DNA from 2 places in the Succinispira mobilis DSM 6222 genome. Region 2 is predicted to be linked to the other one. Evidence: predicted binding sites of a transcription regulator. Region 2 holds the regulator's gene; the other holds the start of a gene.

Region 1 (10,440 bases), 390 kb from region 2:
AAATATTTAGAGGTGAAGCAGATGAAAACATTAGTAGTATATTCATCCTTAACGGGCAATACCAAGCAGGTAGCCCAGGCAATTTTTAAATCATTGCCCGAAGGGACAAAGTTAGTTGCAGTTGAAGATTTATCAACAAATTTAACGGATTATGATTTGGTTTTTGTAGGTTTTTGGGTTGATCGTGGTACGGCAGATAAAAAAGCCGCTAATTTATTAGCTCAGTTACCTAATAAAAAAGTAGCTTTATTTGCTACTTTAGGAGCTTATCCAGATTCAGAGCATGCTCAAAATAGTCTAGATAATGCAGCCGCACTTTTACCAGAGGGCAGTGTGGTAGTAAATAGCTTTATTTGCCAAGGAAAAATAGCTAAAAGTCTTGCAGAAAGTTTTAAAAAGTATCCGGCTGGACATCCCCATGCCATGACGCCAGAACGCATTGCTAAACATCAAGAAGCCAGCAAGCATCCCGATGAACAAGATTTTAAAAAAGCTGCGGAATTTGCTAAGCAGACCTATGCTTTAGTAAAAGGGACAATTAATGAGTAAGTTGGAAAAAATATTTGCCAATTTACCGAAAGCACAGGTTGCTTTACAACTCGGAAATAATGTTGGGGATGCGTTAACTCAGGCTTTTGCACAAAAAAGAGTAGTACATCCTAAAGGTTATTCTAAAACCTTATCGCCACTAGAAGTACAAAACACTTGGCAAAAAATTGTAGCAAACAAGGAATTACAGCTTAAGCAACGTACAGCCTACATCCATATCCCTTTTTGTAAAACCAAGTGCTTATATTGCGGATTTTTTCAAAACTATAGCAATAAAAACTTAGAAGATTTGTATGTTGAAAAACTTTGTAAAGAAATTAAGCTTGCGGAAACAGCAAGCTATTTGCAACAAGGTAAAATAAATGCCGTATTTTTGGGTGGGGGTACGCCGAGTGTTTTAGATAAGGATAATATAAAAAAAATCTTGCATACTTTAAAAAAATCTTTGCCCTTAGCAAACGATTGCGAAATAACCTTAGAAGCCAGAGTAAATGATTTACAGGCAGAAAAAATAGAAGCTTGGCTAGAAAATGGTGTAAATAGAGTTTCGATTGGAGTTCAAACTTTTGATACAGAAATTCGACAAAGTATTGGTAGAATAGATGATAAACAGACAATTCTACGGAGCTTAGAGTTGCTTGCTAGTTATAATCAAGCCGCTGTAATTATAGATTTGATGTATGGCTTGCCAGGGCAAACTTTAAAAATTTGGCAAGAAGACTTAGAGTTATTGCAATCAACTAAAATTGATGGCATGGATTTATATCAACTAAATGTCTATGAACATAGTGATTTGAAAAAGAAAATTGCGGCTGGTGAAATTCAACCGGCGGCTACAACTGTGCAGCAGGCAGAAATGTTTGCTTTTGCTTATGAATGGCTTGAAAAACGTCCTTTTAGGCGGTTAAGTAATTGTCATTGGGCAAAAACAAATCGAGAACGCAGTTTATATAATACTTTAAATAAACAAGGTGCAGAAACGCTACCTTTTGGTGCTGGTGCTGGTGGTAAACTGGCAGGCTACAGTTGTATGCTCCACCGTGATTTAAATAGCTATCTTCAGGCTGTAGAAAATTGCAACAAGCCAATTATGAGTTTGAGTAGACAGTCAGAGTTACAAGATTTATATAGTGCCGTATTACATCAATTAGAACAAGGTTATTTGGATATTGCTGTTTTAGAAAGTTGTGGAGACAAGCGGCTACAAGAACTTTTATGGCTACTTGATATTTGGGAGAAACGTGGTTTAGTTAAAAATAACGGGGTGTTATTTTGCCTAACAATAGCAGGGCAATTTTGGAAAATAAATATTGCGCAAACTATTATTGAAAGTATTCATAGTTTATATACCGGAGAAACGCAGTTTAGTTTTCAAAAAATTGCTGCACAAGGATAAATTGCTAATAAAATGGTGCTTATAACATAGCGCATAAGTAGTAATGCTTACTAAAGGTTTATTTTTTCATAAAGAAAGCAGAATTTATAACTTTATAATACGAGGAGTAGATATCATTGAATAACAGAAAATATAAGATTTTAGCCTCCCTATTAGCTTTTTCGGCCTGGGCAATGCCCGTATTTGCCGAAGAAAAATCCGCTACAGATTATGATCTAAAAACGCGCGAGGTAGTTGTAACGGCTACAAGAACCGAGCAGGAAATAAAAGAAATTCCAAATGCAGTAGAGGTAATAACAGCCGCTGATATAAAAAAATTAGGCGCAGAAAAGGTGACAGCGGCTCTAAGACGTGCTACAAGCATTAATCTATCTAAAGCAGCTATGGCGGGTAATCAAGTCTCAATTCGTGGCATGGATAGTGCTCATACTCTGATTTTAGTTGATGGCAAGCGAATAGCTGGTGAAGATGCCTCTTCCACGTCCAATGTTTACGAGTTAAATAGAATTAATTTAGATAATATAGAAAGAATTGAAATTATTCGTGGTCCTGGGAGCTCTTTATATGGTTCTGATGCTTTGGGCGGCGTAATAAATGTTATTACTAAACGATCAACTAAACAACAGACGACGCAAAGCTTTGTATTTGGCTCAGAAGAATCTAGTACTTCCACGCGCTTTGATTTTGGTAAACAAGGTAAATTAGCGGTAAGTGCGGATATACGTTTTACAGATGTCCGTAAAAAAGATGAGGCACTTTCAACTAATACGAATATGTTTGGCGATAAATCTTACTTTAATATAAGCGCTGACTATGAGTTAGATAAAAATAAAAAACTAGTTTTAGATTTAGAATATATGGAAGAAAATCAAAAAACTTACTACCAAGATGCTGGAACTTCTTCGATAAATCAAAAAGAATGGTTTGATAATGAGCGCTATGGTTATAGTTTAGCCTATAAGGGCAAGACAACAAAAGGGGACTATGAATTACGAACTTATTTTAATAGACTTAAAAAAGAGTCACGTAAAACCAATAAAAATGTTTGGGCAGATTTCGATCATGCTAAATACGACACTTGGGTTGTAGAGGGCCGCAATAGTATGCAGGTTGCCGAAAATCACTTATTAACTTTTGGTAGCGAGTATCGACAATATAGTTATAAAGGTACTAGGTTAGGTGAAGGCGCCGATAATGTATATACAGATAATTATTTAGGCCTAGCTAAAAAGGGCTCGGAAAAAACAATCAATTCTAAAGCTATTTATCTGCAAGATGAATGGGTAGTAAACGAGCGGCTATTGTTTACGCCTTCTTTTAGATTAGATGAACATAGTAGCTTTGGTTCTAATTTTAGTCCTAAAGCGGGGGCGACTTATAAATTTTCGGATAATTCCCGCTTTAAAACAAGCTATGGGAAAGGATTTAGAGCGCCAACGATTAGCTTGTTATATATGGATATGCGCAGAAAGATGGGCAGTAAAACTGTAACGGTACTCGGCAACCCTAATTTGCAACCAGAAGAAACTACTTCATTTGAATTTAGCTTAGAAGCGGAACGCGATAATAATTGGGCTAAAATTAGTTATTTTAATAATGATGTTACCAATTTAATTTCCACAGAAAGACTAGCTACGACTCCAACAGAAACCAAAAGTCGTTATATTAATATAAATAAAGCGCAAATTAATGGAATCGAAACAGAAATAGGGCGTAAGTTGAATAAAAATTTCAGTGTGAAACTGACGAATACTTATTTGGATGCTACCGATAAAAATACGGGTGCTAGACTTACGGATCGCGCTAAAAATATCAGCAGCTTGCAGCTAGAATATACTGATAATACGGCAAAGCCTCTAAGTATTACGCTTTGGCAAGAATGGTTGAATGATTACAACTATATTCCTACAGGTGCGACAAAAGCGCAAGACTTTAACTATTCAAGCTTGAATTTGGCAGTTCACAAAACTTGGAATAAGTCTTTTAGCTCTTATGTGGGGATAGATAATATCTTCAATAATAAAGTAGATGAGTTAAATGTTGACGGACGAGTTTGGCGATTAGGTTTAGAAATGAAATTATAAAATTAATTATAAAGATACAGGAAAACTCAGTTTTCCTGTATCTTTATAATTAATTTAGAGTTTTTATAAAAAATTTAACAAAGAAATTATTCTTGACAGGTTAAAATCTTAAAGTATAATGATAGTGATATCTTTTTGGTATTAGATTATTTATGGGGGGGCAAAATATTGAAAAAACTAAGTTGGAAATTTGCTGTGGTTTGTACAACAATAATGCTGGTAACTACTGCGTTATTAGGATTTTATGCTGTAAGTAATATGCAAGATTTATTAACTGCGATAGCTAAAAAAACAGTTAAACATGATATTAGCTTTGCGCAAGAACATATTGATACAAAACTACCAGGTGCTTGGCAGGTAAAAGGTGATAAGTTGTTTAAGGGGAATGTCCTAATTAATGATAATGCTAGTATTGTTGATGAAATAAAAACTACTACAGAAAATGATGTAACAATATTTTTATTTGATACTAGGGTCGCGACAAGTGTAAAAGATGCTCAAGGTAAAAGAGCAATTGGTACAAAGGCTAGTAATGAGGTCGTGGAAAGAGTTTTAAATAACAAAGCTGTTTTTGAAGGTAAAGCTAGTGTTGTAGGTGTTGAAAACGAGGCGATATATAAGCCGATAGTAGATGCTCAAGGACAGGTTGTAGGCATATTGTTTATGGGTACGCCAACACCTTTTAAGACGGAAATAGCTAGTTTTGCTAAAAATATAAGTATTTTTATTGTTTTAGCGGTGCTATTAGCAATTGGCGTAATAATATTTGTTTCTAAAAAAATAACAGCAACCATTGAAGCTTTAGTTAAGAGTGCGGAATTAATAGCCAAGGGTGATTTAAGAGTAAAAGTAAGCAGCAATAGTAAAGATGAAGTTGGTCAATTGGCCCAGGCTATGCAAACAATGGTGGGCGATATCCAAAAAGTAATTGCTACCATTCAACATAGTAGTGATTTAGTAGAAAACTCTTCTAAACAACTGAGCACCAATGCCATGGAAGCGGCTGAAGTCTCTTCTCAAGTAGCGAATTCCATTTGTGAGGTATCAAGCGATGCGGAGTGTCAATCTAGTGCTATTTCAGTGGTCAAGGAAGTTGTAGAGCAAACAGCTCTAGATATTGAAAACACTATGGATACAGCTAATAAAGCTAGAGAAAATGCCAATCAAGCTACTTTAAATGCGAAAAACGGGAGCCAGGCCATTGATACTGTGGTAAAACAAATGGCCAGCATTAGCAAAACTGTAGTTTTTTCGGCAAATGCAGTTAATGATTTGGGTGAACGTTCTCAAGAAATTGGCAAGATTGTCGATACGATATCTAGTATTGCTAGCCAAACAAATTTACTTGCTTTAAATGCAGCCATTGAAGCTGCTAGAGCAGGTGAACATGGACGGGGTTTTGCTGTTGTAGCTGAGGAAGTTAGAAAATTAGCGGAACAGTCAGCCTTAGCTTCTAAGGATATTGTAGACTTAATTACTATTATTCAACGGGATACAACTCAAGCAGTTCAAGCAATAAGTGCTGGCAAAGCAGAGGTAGAAACTGGTTCCGCAGTTGTTAATAATGCTGGGAAGGCTTTTGCGGAAATTTATCAGCAAATACAAGCAGTTAATAATCAAACACAAGAAATAAGTACTTTGGTAGGAAATATGTTTCAAGGCAATAGTAAAATTTTAGTTGCAATTGAGGATATTAATAATTCGGGGAAAAATGTAGCCGTGCAATCGCAAAATGTTTCAGCGGCGACGCAGGAACTATCAGCTACGATGGAAGAAATCGCTTCTTCAACGGATATTTTAGCTGGTTTGGCCGTTAACCTGAAATCAGAAACTAGTAAATTTAAAATTTAATAAAAAATAAAGTAGCTTATACAATGGCTTTTTGATATGCTTCCTTCTAGGTAGACAAGTAAAATAATAGAAACTTGTTGCTTAGGAGGGAGCATATCAGTTTGTGTGAGCTACTTTATTTAGTTAAAAATATTAACAGATTTTAAGTAAATTATTAAAAAATGAACATTGTAAAGTATAACTCTACAATGTTCATTAGTAAATCATATTTTAGTTTGTTATTTATAGATAAGGAGCTTAGCGGTCGAAAGTTGAATTACATCATGCCGCCCATACCACCCATGCCACCCATTGGCGGCATAGCAGGTTCGTTTTTGCTAGGCATATCTGCTACGATACTCTCAGTAGTTAAAACCATAGCTGCAATGCTAGCTGCGTTTTGTAAAGCTGAACGAGTAACTTTAGTTGGATCTACAATACCAGCAGCCAACATATCTACATACTCTTCAGTTAAAGCATTAAAACCGATACCTTTAGCAGCGCGTTTTACATTTTCTACAACTACTGAGCCTTCTAATCCAGCATTATTAGCTATTTGACGCACAGGTTCTTCAATTGCACGTTTAACTAGTTCTACACCAGTTTTTTCGTCGCCAGTAACATCAATAGCATCTAAAGCGCTTTGGATTTGAATAAAGCTAGTACCACCACCAGCAACAATACCTTCTTCTACAGCAGCGCGAGTTGCATTTAGAGCATCTTCAATGCGTAATTTGCGATCTTTCATCTCTACTTCAGTTGCAGCACCAACTTTAATAACAGCAACACCACCAGCCATTTTAGCTAGGCGCTCTTGTAGTTTTTCGCGATCAAAATCAGAAGTTGTTTCTTCGATTTGTGCGCGCACTTGAGCAACACGAGCTTTAATGTCATCTTTATTACCATTTCCATCTACAATAGTAGTTATTTCTTTAGTTACGCGAACTTGAGCAGCGCGGCCTAAATCTTCCATTTGTACACTATCTAATTTACGACCTAATTCTTCGCTAACTACAGTTGCACCAGTTAAGATAGCAATATCTTCTAACATTGCTTTACGACGGTCACCAAAGCCAGGAGCTTTAACGGCAACGGCTTTAAACGTACCACGCAATTTATTAACGACCAAAGTAGCTAATGCTTCGCCTTCAACATCTTCAGCAATAATCAATAGCTCTTTACCTTGTTGAACCACTTTCTCTAATACTGGTAAGAGATCTTGGATCATGGTGATTTTTCTATCAGTGATTAAAATATATGGATCAGAAAGAACTGCTTCCATTTTGTCAGCATCGGTAGACATATAAGGCGAAATATAGCCGCGATCAAATTGCATACCTTCTACGACTTCCATCGCAGTTTCCATAGTTTTAGATTCTTCAATAGTGATAACGCCATCTTTACCAACTTTATCCATCGCGTCTGCAATAAGTTGGCCAACTTCTTCATCAGCAGCAGAAATTGAAGCTACTTGAGCAATTGCTTGCTTATCTTCAACTTTAGAAGATATTTTTTTCAATTCACTTACTAAAACATTTACTGCTTTTTGAATACCTTTTTTTACAATCATAGGATTAGCACCAGCAGCTACGTTTTTCATGCCTTCACGTACCATGGCTTGAGCTAACAAAGTAGCAGTGGTAGTACCGTCACCAGCGATATCGTTGGTTTTAGTAGCTACTTCTTTTACAAGTTGAGCGCCCATATTTTCAAAAGCGTCTTCTAGTTCAATATCGCGGGCAATTGTTACACCATCATTTGTGATTGTCGGTGCACCAAATTTTTTCTCTAAAACAACATTGCGGCCTTTAGGACCAAGTGTAACTTTTACAGTATTTGCTAGTGCATTAACGCCACGCTCCAAAGCACGACGTGCATCTTCGTTGAATAAAATTTGTTTAGCCATTGATAAATTACCTCCATTTAATGTAATGCTTATTTATTAAAATTAAAGTTGTTATTGAATTACAGCAAGAATGTCTTTTTCAGATACAATTAAGTATTCTTGATTATTGCATTTAAACTCTGTACCAGAATATTTAGCAAAAACTACTTTATCATTTACTTTAACATCTGGTGTCACACGACTACCATTGTCAAGGATGCGTCCAGCACCTACAGCAATTACTACTCCTTCTTGAGGTTTCTCTTGGGCTGTACCAGGTAAAACGATACCGCTTTTAGTAACTTCTTCTTTAGCAACTACTTGAATTATTATTTTGTCAGCTAGTGGTTTTAACATTTTTCAATAATCCCCCTTAATATGTAAAACTTTATTTTGTTAGCACTCATTATTACTGAGTGCTAAGTATGTTTATATAATATATAATTTTGCTAAAAAAATCAAGTATTTTTTTTCTGGTTTTCAAAAGATTTTATAATTGCTAGCGATACTTCTCTGAGAGTTTTTCGCTTAACCATACAGTATTGTTGTAACTTTTTATAAGCTACGTCTTCGGTTAAATTATGCACTTGCATAAGGATACCCTTGGCTTTTTCGACAATTTTGCGAACTTCAATGGTATCTTTCAATTTATCGATTTCGTCTTCCAAATTTTTAATTTCTAGAAATCGAGATATGGCAATTTCAATAGCGGGAAATAGTTGTTCTTCTTTCAGCGGTTTAACGAGGTAAGCGAGGACTCCAGAGTTTTTCGCAGATTCAACAATTTCTTTTTGACTATAAGCAGTCAGTAATAAAACAGGAGCAATTTTTTCAGTTGTTAATATTTTAGAAGCTGCAATCCCGTCAAGAATTGGCATTTTAATATCCATTATTACTAAGTCGGGGTGTAATTTGCGTGCAAGTTCAACGGCTTGTTGTCCATCAGAGGCTTCAGAGATAATAATGTGCCCAGCATCTTCGAGCATTTCTTTTAAATCCATTCTAATAATACTTTCATCATCAGCAATTAATATTTTTAATTTATCCATCTTAAGCCTCCTTATTTTTGGGAATAACAATTCTTGCTAGGGTACCTAGATTATTCATTAAAGAAAATTTACCCCCTAAATCACTTTCAACTAGAGTTTTAACAATTTGTAAGCCTAGACTACCCGTTTGCTCGAGACAAAAATTTTGCGGTAAGCCAGTACCATCATCTTGAATTTCAATACAATAGCTTTTGGGTGTAATGTAAATACTGAGGCTGATAAACCCTTGTTCGCGCCCGATAAAAGCATGTTCTACAGCATTTTGCGTTAATTCGTTAATTACTAAAGCGATACTATTGGCTTGTTCTGATGGCAAAATAATGGTATTGCCATAAAATTTCGTAGTAATTTGAATGGCGGGATCAAGCATGTTTTTAATAATTAGTTCAAAAATATTGCGACCAACAATTTGGACATCTATTAAATCTTGATCTTGCTGGGACAAAAACTCATGGACAACAGAAATACTTAAAATTCGATTAATACTTTCTTTTAAAGCTAGTTTAGTTTCGGGAGAGTCAGTACGGCGGGCTTGGATTCTTAATAAACTTGCAATAGTTTGTAGATTGTTTTTTACCCGATGATGAATTTCTTGAATAACAGCTGATTTTACCAAAAGTTGTGTATCACGCTTTTTTAGTTCAGTAATATCAACCATGATTATTATGGCAAATTTTAATAGCTTGTTTTTCGTTATGGGAATAAGGCGTTGGGCAAAAATCTGATTATCTTTTTTCAATTCGTAGGCTGTAGCTAAATTATTTTTATAGGCAGAAATTAATCCATCTAAAAATAAGTTTCGGTCAGTAATACGTCGTGAGATAATTTTAGAAACGCCTAGAGTTAAGTAGATATTTTGGATAATATTGTTAAGACCGATAATCAAACCTTCCTTATTAACGATTATCATCCCATCACGGGTGCTTAACCGTTCTTTTATTAAGTTTACGTCAAGTTGCTCGGGATTTTCTAGTAATTCAATAGCAATTTTCATAAACAGGCCTTGAGAAGGATAGCATTGTAAAGAATCGACAAATTCTAAAGCGACTACGGCAAAAATGTGATTGTCCAGTGTAAGTGGGTGTAAATACATATTAGTAAACATTCCCGAAGCCCATTCACGTTTTCCTTGGACAGCGCTACCTACGTTGAAAGCATGAAAAATTAGTGGTTCGTCAATATAAGCAATATTTTTGCCAATATTTTCTTTGCGATAATAGACAAAAGCAGTTTCTGGCTTGGCTTGAGCAAGGACTACCAATGCTTTTTCACTGGGCAAATTCAGATAAATGCTAATTTGCGCATGTGATAAATCACTAGCGAAATTGAGAATACTCATAATGGATTTTAGTTTGGTTTGTTCTGCTAAAGAAAAATTTGCTAAGATTTTTTGCAATTTCGCTCACCCTTTTATGATAAAGTCTAGATTTAAATTCTTAAAGCTGGATTAGCATTTAAGTTTAAGTCACTGTATATACCGTTTTCATATAAGTAATAGCCGCGACAAGCTATCATTGCGGCATTATCGGTGCATAAAATATTGCTTGGATAAAAAAGTTGAGCATCTATTTGTTTTAGTGCCAATTCTAATTCCGCGCGGAGTTTACTGTTGGCAGAAACACCGCCAGCTAAGACTAGCCTATTCAA
Region 2 (10,440 bases):
GAAGTCAAACAAGACCATTACAGCAAAGAAATTCTTCAAGCTCAAGCAGGTAGATGCATGGATTGTAGCATTCCTTTTTGTCATACAGGTAGCATAATCAATGATGCTTTAGTTGGTTGTCCGCTACATAATTTAACCCCAGAGTTTAATGAATTCGTCTATCAAGATATCCCAGAGTTTGCTTACATTAGACTTTGTAAAAATAATAACTTCCCTGAGTTTACAGGAAGAGTTTGTCCTGCTCCATGTGAGAGTTCTTGTAGTGCTGGCTTAATTACTGATCCAGTTAGCATAAGAAATATTGAGTTACACATTATCGAAGATGCTTTCAAAAGCGGTTTGGTAAAAGCAACACCGCCACAAGTTCGGACCGGTAAAAAAATTGCTGTAATCGGCTCTGGTCCAGCTGGATTAGCCTGTGCAGATCAGCTAAACAAAAAAGGACATACAGTAACTGTATTTGAACGTGATGATCGCGCTGGCGGTTTATTAATGTACGGAATTCCAAATATGAAGTTAGATAAAAGTATAATCCAAAGACGAATTAATTTGTTAACCGACGAAGGAATAGAATTTGAATTTAATACCGAAATCGGTATTAATATTCCGACAGAAACAATATTGCGCACTTTTGATGCTGTAATAATATGTACCGGCAGTACTATTCCAAGAAAAATGGAGATCCCTGGCTGTGATGCCACAGGTGTATATTTTGCGAAAGATTATTTACACAAAGCCACTAAAAGCTTGCTGGATAGCAATTTCACCGATGGCAACTTCATTGATGCTCGCGATAAAGACGTGATTGTCATCGGTGGTGGCGATACTGGTACAGATTGTGTTGCAACAGCAATTCGCCAAGGTTGCAAAAGCATTAAGCAATTAGAAATCATGCCTTGCCTCCCCAACAGTAGAGCTGCCGATAATCCATGGCCACAGTTTCCTAAAATTCATAAAATCGACTATGGACAACAAGAAGCTTTAGAACTATTCAACAATGATCCTCGAGAATATTGTGTTTTAACTAAAGAATTTATAAAAGATGAAAAAAATATACTCGCCGGAGTAAGAGTTGCGCGAGTAAACTGGATTAAAGAGGCTTGTAAAATGAATTTACAAGAAATAGAAGATACTGAGAAAATATTGCCCGCGCAATTAGTTTTATTGGCAATGGGTTTTATCGGTCCAGAACAAACTATTTTAGATGCCTTTAATCTTGAAAAAACAGTAAGCGGGACTATTGCAACTAAGGAGAATTCTCATCAGACCAGTCATGATAAAATTTTTGTAGCTGGCGATGCTAAAAGAGGTCAAAGTTTAGTTGCTTGGGCAATTATCGAAGGTAGACAAGCAGCACAAGAGTGCCATGAATATCTAAAAACCATAAAATAATTTAAAAAATAATAGAAAAAGCAACAAAGTAAAATTATCTTTGTTGCTTTTTTTATGCTCAAAATGTAAGTAGCTTAATTTCAACCAGCTGGCCAAAGTAGTTCTCTTCCTGCTAATAGGTGTATATGCAAATGCTCTACTGTTTGTCCACCATCTTTCCCTGTGTTAATAACTATTCTAAAACCATTTTCTTCAATGTTAAATTTTTTCGCTATTTCCCTTATTTTAGAAAAAATATTTCCTGCTAACTCGGGAGATATCTCCATAATATTATCTAAATGCAATTTTGGTATTAATAATAAATGCACTGGCGCTTCTGGATTAATATCTGGAATAACGATAATGTTTTCATCCTCATACAACACATTACTCGGAATTTCCCCTGCTACAATTTTACAAAAAACACACATTTAAATCACCTCACAAAATATTTTATTTTAAAACAGCCATTAACCCATCTTTAAAAACATCTTGAGTTATAACTGAATACAACTTGTTTTCTAAATTAACAGAGTCCGAATTTACATATACTCTAATGTAGTTAGAAGTATAACCAGTAAAATATCCATACTTCTGTTGTTCAAACAACACAAATTCCTCTTTATTCTTATTCATGTTTAAAAAACTTTCATGAGACTTTTGGTCTAAAAAAGTTAATTGCTTAACTCTTTGCTGTTTGATTTCTTTAAGAACCTGTTGCGGGTATTTTTCAGCAGGTGTATTTTTACGCCTAGAGAAAGGGAAAATATGAGTCTTAGAAAACTGAAGCTCTTCCATAAATTTATAAGTTTCTTGAAATAAATTTTCTGTTTCCCCTGGAAATCCCGCTATTACATCAGTCGTAATTGCAATTTCTGGCACTTTTTTTCTGATTTTTTCTATTAATATTCGATATTCATCGACTGTATAGGGGCGATTCATTTTTCTCAAAATGCTATCACTGCCAGATTGCAAAGGTAGATGTAAATGTTTGGCTAAACGGCTTTCTGTAGCTAATAGTTCTAACATTTCATCTTCAATTTCTATGCATTCTAATGAACCAAGACGTAGTCTTTCTAGTCCAGGTACAGCTAAAGCAGTTTTCACAGCGTTGACAAGACTTATTTTTTCGCTAAAATCTTTTCCATAGGCCCCTAGATGAATTCCCAATAATACAACTTCTTTATAACCACTAGCTACTAAATTTTCTATTTCTTTTTTTATACTAGTTAGGCTACGAGAGCGTAGTCGTCCCCGCGCATAGGGAATAATACAATAGGTACAAAATTGATTACAACCTTCTTGAATTTTTAAAAATGCTCTAGTTTTTTCCGAATGCATTCCTGTTGGAATATCCTCAAAATTGTGAATCATATTTATGTCACTTACTATATTTAAGGGTTCCGTAGAATTTTCTTGCTGATATTCAACTATAAGCTCAGCTATTTTATGTCTATCCTTATTACCAATAATAAGTGCCACACCAGGAATTCCCTCGACCTCACCAATTGCAGTTTGAGGATAACAACCTGTTACAATTATCATTGCGTTAGGATTTTCACGAATAAATTTTCTAATAGTTTGTCGCGATTTTTGTTGCCCAACATTAGTTACGACACAGGTATTAATAATATAAATATCTGCGCCAGCTTCGGGAGCCACAAACTCATAGCCAGCTTTAATTAAAATTTCCTGCATACTTTGGCTATCCGCTTGATTGACTTTACATCCTAAAGTATAAATTGCAAATTTCAAAATATCTACCTCTTAAAATTCTTTTTCGTATTTCAATGCTGCAAGCAACATCAATGGCGCTGTTTCCGTGCGTAATATTTGCTTGCCCAGTGTTACACATTTAAACCCTTGAGCAACCGCCTGTTCAACCTCTTTGGGTGCAAAACCGCCTTCGGCACCTACCAAAAAAGTTATATCTTGATTTAAAGCATTACTTTGCAAACAAGCCTTTAAAGAATAACTTTGTTCTTCCTCATACGCCAAAATATCCAAGTTATTTACTGTGTGCTCTGTTAAGAATTCTGACAAACTTTTAATCTCGTGTACTCGCGGAACAACCTCGTGTTTACTTTGTTTAGCAGCCTCATAAGCAATTCTCTGCCAGCGTTCGACTTTTTTAATCGCTTTATCTAAATCATAATCAACGATACAGCGTGATAATTTAAGTAAATAAATATCCGTCACACCAAGTTCAACAGCTTTTTGAACCACGTAATCCATTTTATCACCTTTGATTAAACCTTGTGCTAAAACGACTCTATTTAGCTTAACAAACTTATCTAATATTTCCAGCGATTTTAATTCTATAATACCTGCCTTGATGCTACTAATTTCAGCTAAGGCTAAATATCTGTCGCTCGTAACTATCTGCATCTTTTCACCAGTCTGCATTCTAAGAACATTGGCAATATGATAGGCGTCAGTACCCTGTAAAAATATTTTTTCACTATATTCTTGTTGGCTGAAAAATCTATACAAACTAATCTTCCTTCCTGGACATTTCTACTACCGCCCATCCCGATTGTTCGATAATTCGATGGATGTTAAAGCCCAAATTTGTTGCTTTAGTAGTTACGTCTTCTAATCTCTCTATTATTATACCACTAGCTAAGAATTTTCCTGCTGGTTTTAGCTTTAATAGAATATCGGGTAAAACCATAATAATTATATCGGCGATAATATTAGCTACAATAACATCTGCTTGCCCCTGAACATTATTTAATAAATCACCCTCAACAACTTCAACAATATCAGCAACATTATTTAAGGCGACATTCTCTTTTGCAACCCTAACAGCCGTCGAATCAATATCTACCGCTATAACTTTAGCTGCACCAAGTTTAGCTGAAACCACTGCTAATATTCCGGAACCTGTGCCGACATCAAATACCGTATCATTGGGTTGTAAAACATCTTCTAATGCTTTTATGCACAAACAAGTTGTGTGATGAGTTCCAGTACCAAAAGCCATTCCCGGATCCAGTTCAATTATTAAATCCTTATCTAGAGCTTCATAATCTTCCCAGGTTGGTTTTATTATTATCTGTTGCCCAACTCTTATTGGATGAAAATACTGTTTCCACGCATTAGCCCAATCTTCTTCACAAATTTCTCTAAAACAAGTATTACCTCTTTTACAATTGCAAAAATGTGTTTCAATTTCGTGCAAAGCAATTTCTAACTGTTTCATTTTTTCAAAGAAATTTTCATCAGCTGGTAAGTAAGCCTTTATTGTTACTGTTTCAATATCTTCTTGTTCTGGAATATCACATAATTCCCATGATGTTGACTTTCTTAGATTATTAATTAAAACGGGGTCTTCTACAACTACACCACCAACACGCATTTCATGAAAAATATTAGCAACCGCTTCGCTTGCTTCATGCGTAGTTAAAACACTTATTTCCATCCAATTCATTTACATCCACCAGCCTTATTAATTATGTAGGGTTATTATATCACAGTTTATATCTTGGTAAAAATAGAAAGGGCTGCAAGAAAATAGTAGTTTTCTTATACAGCCCCTTTATTAATCTAGTAAATCTTTAATTTTTTTCCAAAAACCTTTTTCCTCTGGATTTAAAGCTTCACCATCACTAGCAGCAAACTCATTTAATAGTTTTTTCTGTTTATCAGATAGCCCTTTAGGAACAATTACTTTAATTCTTACCATTTGATCACCACGATTTCCACCACGCCTCAAGCTCGGAATACCTTTTCCTTTTATTCTTAATACCGAATCAGGTTGTGTGCCTTCAGGAATTTTTAAGGTTACTTTGCCATCCAAGGTTGGAACCGTTATTTCAGCACCTAAACTAGCTTGAACAATATTGATCGGTACTTCACACCAAACATTTTGCTCTTCACGTTTGAAAAATTTATGGGCTTTAACAAATAAGTAAACGTATAGATCACCACTTGCTGCACCACGTTCTCCGGCTTCGCCTTCACCAGAAACTCTCAAACGGGTCCCTGTATCTACCCCAGCAGGAATTTTAACTGTAATATCTTTCCCTTTACGTAATCTTCCTTTACCTTGACATCTTTTACAAGGATCTTTAATTGTTTTTCCTTCACCGCGACATTTTGGGCAAGTTGTAACAGTAGCCATTCTTCCAAAAAGTGTATTTTGCATTACCTTAACTTGACCAGTCCCATTACACTCACTACAAGTCTCTACCTTGCTATTTTCATTGGCACCAGTACCATTGCAAGAATCACATTTTTCTTGTTTGTTTACAGAAATTTTCTTTTCTACCCCAAAAGCTGCTTCTTCAAATGTTATTTCCAAATCATAACGCAGATCTGCTCCTGGTTCTGGGCCGCGATGGCGCGAACGCCCTCCACCGCCACCAAAGAAATTTTCGAAAATATCTTCAAATCCCCCGCCAAAACCACTGAAATCAAAACCCTCTGCACCAGAGAATCCTGAACCACCCTCAAAAGCTGCGTGACCCATTTGATCATAACGGCTCTTTTTTTCAGGATCAGACAATATGGCATATGCTTCAGATAGTTCTTTAAATTTTTCTGCAGCTTCAGGATTATCTTTGTTTACATCAGGATGATATTGTCTAGCCAATTTTCTGTAGGCTTTCTTTAATTCATCATCAGAAGCACCCTTGTTTAAACCAAGGACTTCATAGTAATCTCTTTTACTCACAACTACACCATCCTAAATTTAAAAGTTATTTCTTTTTATCCTCATCTACAACCTCAGCATCTACAATATTATCATCTGATTTTTTATCGTCTGCTGAACTTGTCGCATCAGTAGGACCAGCTTGCTCTTCATTTTGTTTATAAAGAGCCGCTGATAACTCATATAGTGGTTTAGTTAACTCTTCAGTATCTTTTTTAATTGCTTCAACATCGTCAGATTCTAAAGTTTTCTTTAAAGTTTCGACTGCAGTCTTCACTTTTTCAACTAAAGCCTCTTCTCCTTTGCCTTCCATATCTTTGATTGTTTTTTCAGCTTGATACACAAGTGAATCTGCTTGATTTCGAGCTTCTATTACTTCTTTACGTTTTTTATCTTCTGCAGCGTTAGCTTCAGCTTCTTTTACCATTCTTTCAACTTCTTCATTAGATAATCCGCCAGAAGACGTAATTGTAATTTTTTGTTCTTTACCAGTTCCTAAATCTTTCGCTTTAACGTTAACAATACCATTTGCATCAATATCAAATTCTACTTCAATTTTAGGTACTCCACGAGGTGCTGGTGGAATTCCTGATAACTCAAATCTTCCTAAAGTCTTATTATTTGCAGCCATTTCGCGCTCACCTTGTAGAACATGAATATCTACAGCTGGTTGGTTGTCTGCAGCAGTAGAAAACACTTGTTTGCGGGAAGTTGGAATAGTTGTATTTCTTTCAATAATCTTAGTAAATACCCCGCCTAGAGTTTCAATTCCTAAAGAAAGCGGTGTAACATCAAGCAATAAAACATCTTTTACATCGCCAGAAAGAACTCCGGCTTGAATAGCCGCACCGAGAGCTACACATTCGTCTGGATTTACACCGCGATGCGGTTCTTTGCCAATAAACCTTTTAATTGCTTCTTGAACTGCAGGGATTCTTGTTGAACCACCTACTAAAATTACACGATTTATATCTTTAGGTGATAATTTAGCGTCATCTAAAGCCTTGCGAGTTGGCTCCATTGTTTTCTCAACAAGATCTGCGGTCAACTCATCAAATTTCGCTCTAGTAATACTAATATCCATGTGTTTAGGACCACTTGCATCGGCTGTAATAAATGGTAGATTAACATTAGTAGTTAATACTCCCGAAAGTTCAATTTTAGCTTTCTCTGCCGCTTCTTTCAAACGTTGCATAGCCATTTTATCCTTGGATAAATCAATACTTTCTGCTTTTTTAAATTCCGCAACCAAGTAATCCATAATTCTTTGGTCGAAATCGTCACCACCAAGTAAATTATTACCATTTGTCGCTAATACTTCAAATACACCATCGCCTAATTCCAAAATCGATACATCAAAAGTACCACCACCTAAGTCATAAACTAAGATAGTATGGTCATCTGATTTATCTATTCCATAGGCTAAAGCCGCAGCTGTAGGCTCGTTGATTATTCTTAGAACTTCTAAACCTGCTATTTTACCTGCATCTTTAGTAGCTTGTCTTTGACTGTCCGTAAAATAAGCTGGTACTGTGATTACAGCTTGTGTTACTTTTTCTCCAAGGTATTTTTCAGCATCTTCTTTTAATTTTTGCAATATCATTGCCGAAAGCTCTTGTGGCGTATATTCTTTACCTGCTTTATTTTCTTTATAAGTAGTGCCCATATGTCTTTTGATAGAAATAACTGTTCCCTCTGGATTTGAAACAGCTTGTCTTTTAGCTAATTGCCCAATTAAAGTTTCTCCCGTTTTAGAAAAACCAATTACGGATGGAGTAGTTCTTGCTCCTTCCGGATTAGGAATTACTACCGCTTCTCCACCTTCCATTACAGCAACACATGAATTTGTTGTCCCTAAGTCTATACCTATTACTTTTGCCATTTTAAATATCCCCCTCTAAATACTCATAAATAAAATTTTTTAACCTACTACTTTAACTTTAGAATGACGCACTACTTTATTTTTATAGCGATAGCCTTCTTCGAAAACCATTTCAATACTTCCTTCTTCTAAATCTGGATTATCACCTCGCATCATAGCTTCATGAAGTTCTGGATCAAATTTTCCCTCAGTAACAATTTTCTCAACACCAATATTGGTAAATGCTTGCTCAAATTGCTTCAAAATCATATCCAAACCGGTTTTGATATTTTCATCAACAGTATTTGGTAAACTATCTTGAGCTCTCTTAAAACTGTCTAAAACTGGTAAGATTTTACTAATTACATCAGCAGTAACAAAAGTGGCTAATTGCTCTCTTTCTTCCTGTGTTCTTCTCTTATAATTATCAAAATCTGCTTTTAGGCGCATAATACTATTTTGTAATTCTTCGACTTTAGAATTATCTTCATCTAGAGCAAAACTTAAATTTTGTTCTTCTGTAGTGGTTTCATTCATTTCTGAATCAGCTATAATTTCTTCTGAAATTTCAGTATTAGCAATGTTTTCTTTGATATCATTTTTTTCTTGCATATCTTCACCCTTAACTTTTTATTTATCGTAAAATTTTCCGTAGATAATTTTCCAGAAAATTCATCACTGCAATTATCTTCGCGTATTCCATCCTCGTCGGGCCTAATACTGCTAATGTACCGGCAAATTGTCCATTTATATTGTAAGTTGCACGAACTACACTACAGTCTTGTATTCCAGAAAATTTATTTTCTGCACCGATGCTAATTTGAATACCAAAGTTTTCGTTAGATGAATTTAAAATATCCTTTAAAAGTCTACGCTCTTCTACGATTTGCAACAACTCACGCACTCGATTAACACTATTAAATTCTGGGTTTTTCAGCATTTGTGTTGTTCCACCAAGATAAACTTTTCCCTCATGGCGTTGCTCATGAATTTGTTTCACCAAATCCAAAAGCCCCTGATGCAAACCTTCATCAAAGACTATATCACGGTATGTCTCTCGAATTGACTGTTGTTGAATGTCTTGCAATGGAATACCTGCAAGCTTAGTAGTAATACGTTGTGCAACACTATCAAGATCACTAAAAGCTACACCTTCAGGCAATTTTACAATACTATTTTCAACTACACCATCTTCTGTTACTAAAAGTAAAATCGCTCGTTGCGAATCTAATGGTAGAAATTTTATGTAGTTAAATTTTATATGATTTTCCTGATATGCGGTGACCACGGACAAATTATTCGTCATTCTAGAAAGTATTTTAGCCGTCAATTGAAAAATTTCATCCATTTGCAGTAATCTTGACTTATACCATTGCTCAATAAGAATTTGTTCATTTTCATTAATTAAGTCTGGTTCCCCTAGTGAATCTACATATAAACGATAACCTTTTGAGGAAGGTATTCTTCCCGCAGATGTATGAGGTTGTTCTAAATATCCCAGGGCTTCCAAATCAGACATTTCATTTCTTATTGTAGCAGGACTAATGCCTAGGGCAAAATTACGTGCAATAGTTCGTGAACCAACAGGTTCTGCAGTAGCTACATAATAATCTACAATCATCTGTAAGATTCTTTTTTTTCTTTCTGTAAGCATCGCATAACACCTCTTACTTTGTTAGCACTCATTTTGTTAGAGTGCTAACACCTGTGTATAAAATAACATTGTTAAATAAAATTGTCAAGAGCAAATTTTATTTAATTAATAAAATCTCTAAAAACTAAATTACTATATTTAAAACCGCGCTCTGTCAGAGCTAAAATGTTTTTTTCAGGAAAAAACAAGAGGCCTGCTTTAAGATGCCTTTCAATTATTTCAGCGTATCTTACTAGTATATCTTCTGAGAACTTGTTGGCATAAGTAATACAGTTTAAGCCTTCAACTAGACGTAAATTCATAAAAATATATTCACTTTGGTAATCGGCAGCAGTTATATTTTCTACTTCACGAATAGTATTGTGAAGATTTGTTTTCAACATAAGATATTCTTCCAATACAAAGGTATTAGTTGCTCTTTTGTGCCCATAAAAAGAGCAAGCACCTAAACCAAACGCAAAGTAATTTCGATAATGCCAGTATACCTTATTGTGCCGGCATTCATAATTTGGTTTAGCAAAATTAGAAATTTCGTATCTTTTAAATCCATTATTCTCTAAAACTCTAGGAATTAAATCATACATTCGCTCTTGGATTAGATCATTTGGCTGGAAATTATCATCTCCAGCCGCTAATTTATAGAAAATAGTGTTTTCTTCTATTTTTAGAGCATAAGCGGAAACATGGGTTGGTTCTAGTTCAATTGCTAGCAGTAAATCTTCATATACATCATAAATACTTTGTTTGGGCAGAGAATTCATTAGATCAATATTAATATTCTTAAAACCTGCTTCTTGTGCCCACAAAATTGCCTGAATAGCTTCCTCTCTGTTATGAATTCTGCCTATATTTCGCAAAAGTTTATTATTAAAACTTTGAACTCCAAAACTAAGACGA

What was found. Region 2 encodes HrcA, which represses chaperone genes, less so after heat shock. Its sites were predicted from a motif close to TGTTAGCACTCNNNTNANNNGAGTGCTAACA; they were not measured.
Region 1: the regulator HrcA is predicted to act here: its motif matches at 8,139-8,169, upstream of groES (co-chaperone GroES).

What each region holds. Positions count from the first base shown of each region.
Region 1 covers NZ_KB913028.1:1,647,041-1,657,480, reverse strand. The annotation lists gene SUCMO_RS0107850 (ABC transporter ATP-binding protein) at 1-10, shown strand, start outside; gene SUCMO_RS0107845 (flavodoxin family protein) at 22-549, shown strand; gene hutW (heme anaerobic degradation radical SAM methyltransferase ChuW/HutW) at 542-1,945, shown strand; gene SUCMO_RS0107835 (TonB-dependent receptor plug domain-containing protein) at 2,062-4,029, shown strand; gene SUCMO_RS0107830 (methyl-accepting chemotaxis protein) at 4,198-5,880, shown strand; gene groL (chaperonin GroEL) at 6,137-7,765, opposite strand; gene groES (co-chaperone GroES) at 7,817-8,101, opposite strand; gene SUCMO_RS0107815 (ANTAR domain-containing response regulator) at 8,203-8,793, opposite strand; gene SUCMO_RS0107810 (histidine kinase N-terminal domain-containing protein) at 8,795-10,189, opposite strand; gene tsaD (tRNA (adenosine(37)-N6)-threonylcarbamoyltransferase complex transferase subunit TsaD) at 10,222-10,440, opposite strand, start outside.
Region 2 covers NZ_KB913028.1:1,255,727-1,266,166, forward strand. The annotation lists gene SUCMO_RS0106000 (glutamate synthase subunit beta) at 1-1,392, shown strand, start outside; gene SUCMO_RS0106005 (histidine triad nucleotide-binding protein) at 1,473-1,802, opposite strand; gene mtaB (tRNA (N(6)-L-threonylcarbamoyladenosine(37)-C(2))-methylthiotransferase MtaB) at 1,825-3,126, opposite strand; gene SUCMO_RS0106015 (RsmE family RNA methyltransferase) at 3,139-3,864, opposite strand; gene prmA (50S ribosomal protein L11 methyltransferase) at 3,866-4,804, opposite strand; gene dnaJ (molecular chaperone DnaJ) at 4,916-6,049, opposite strand; gene dnaK (molecular chaperone DnaK) at 6,075-7,910, opposite strand; gene SUCMO_RS0106035 (nucleotide exchange factor GrpE) at 7,950-8,501, opposite strand; gene hrcA (heat-inducible transcriptional repressor HrcA) at 8,524-9,543, opposite strand; gene hemW (radical SAM family heme chaperone HemW) at 9,645-10,440, opposite strand, start outside.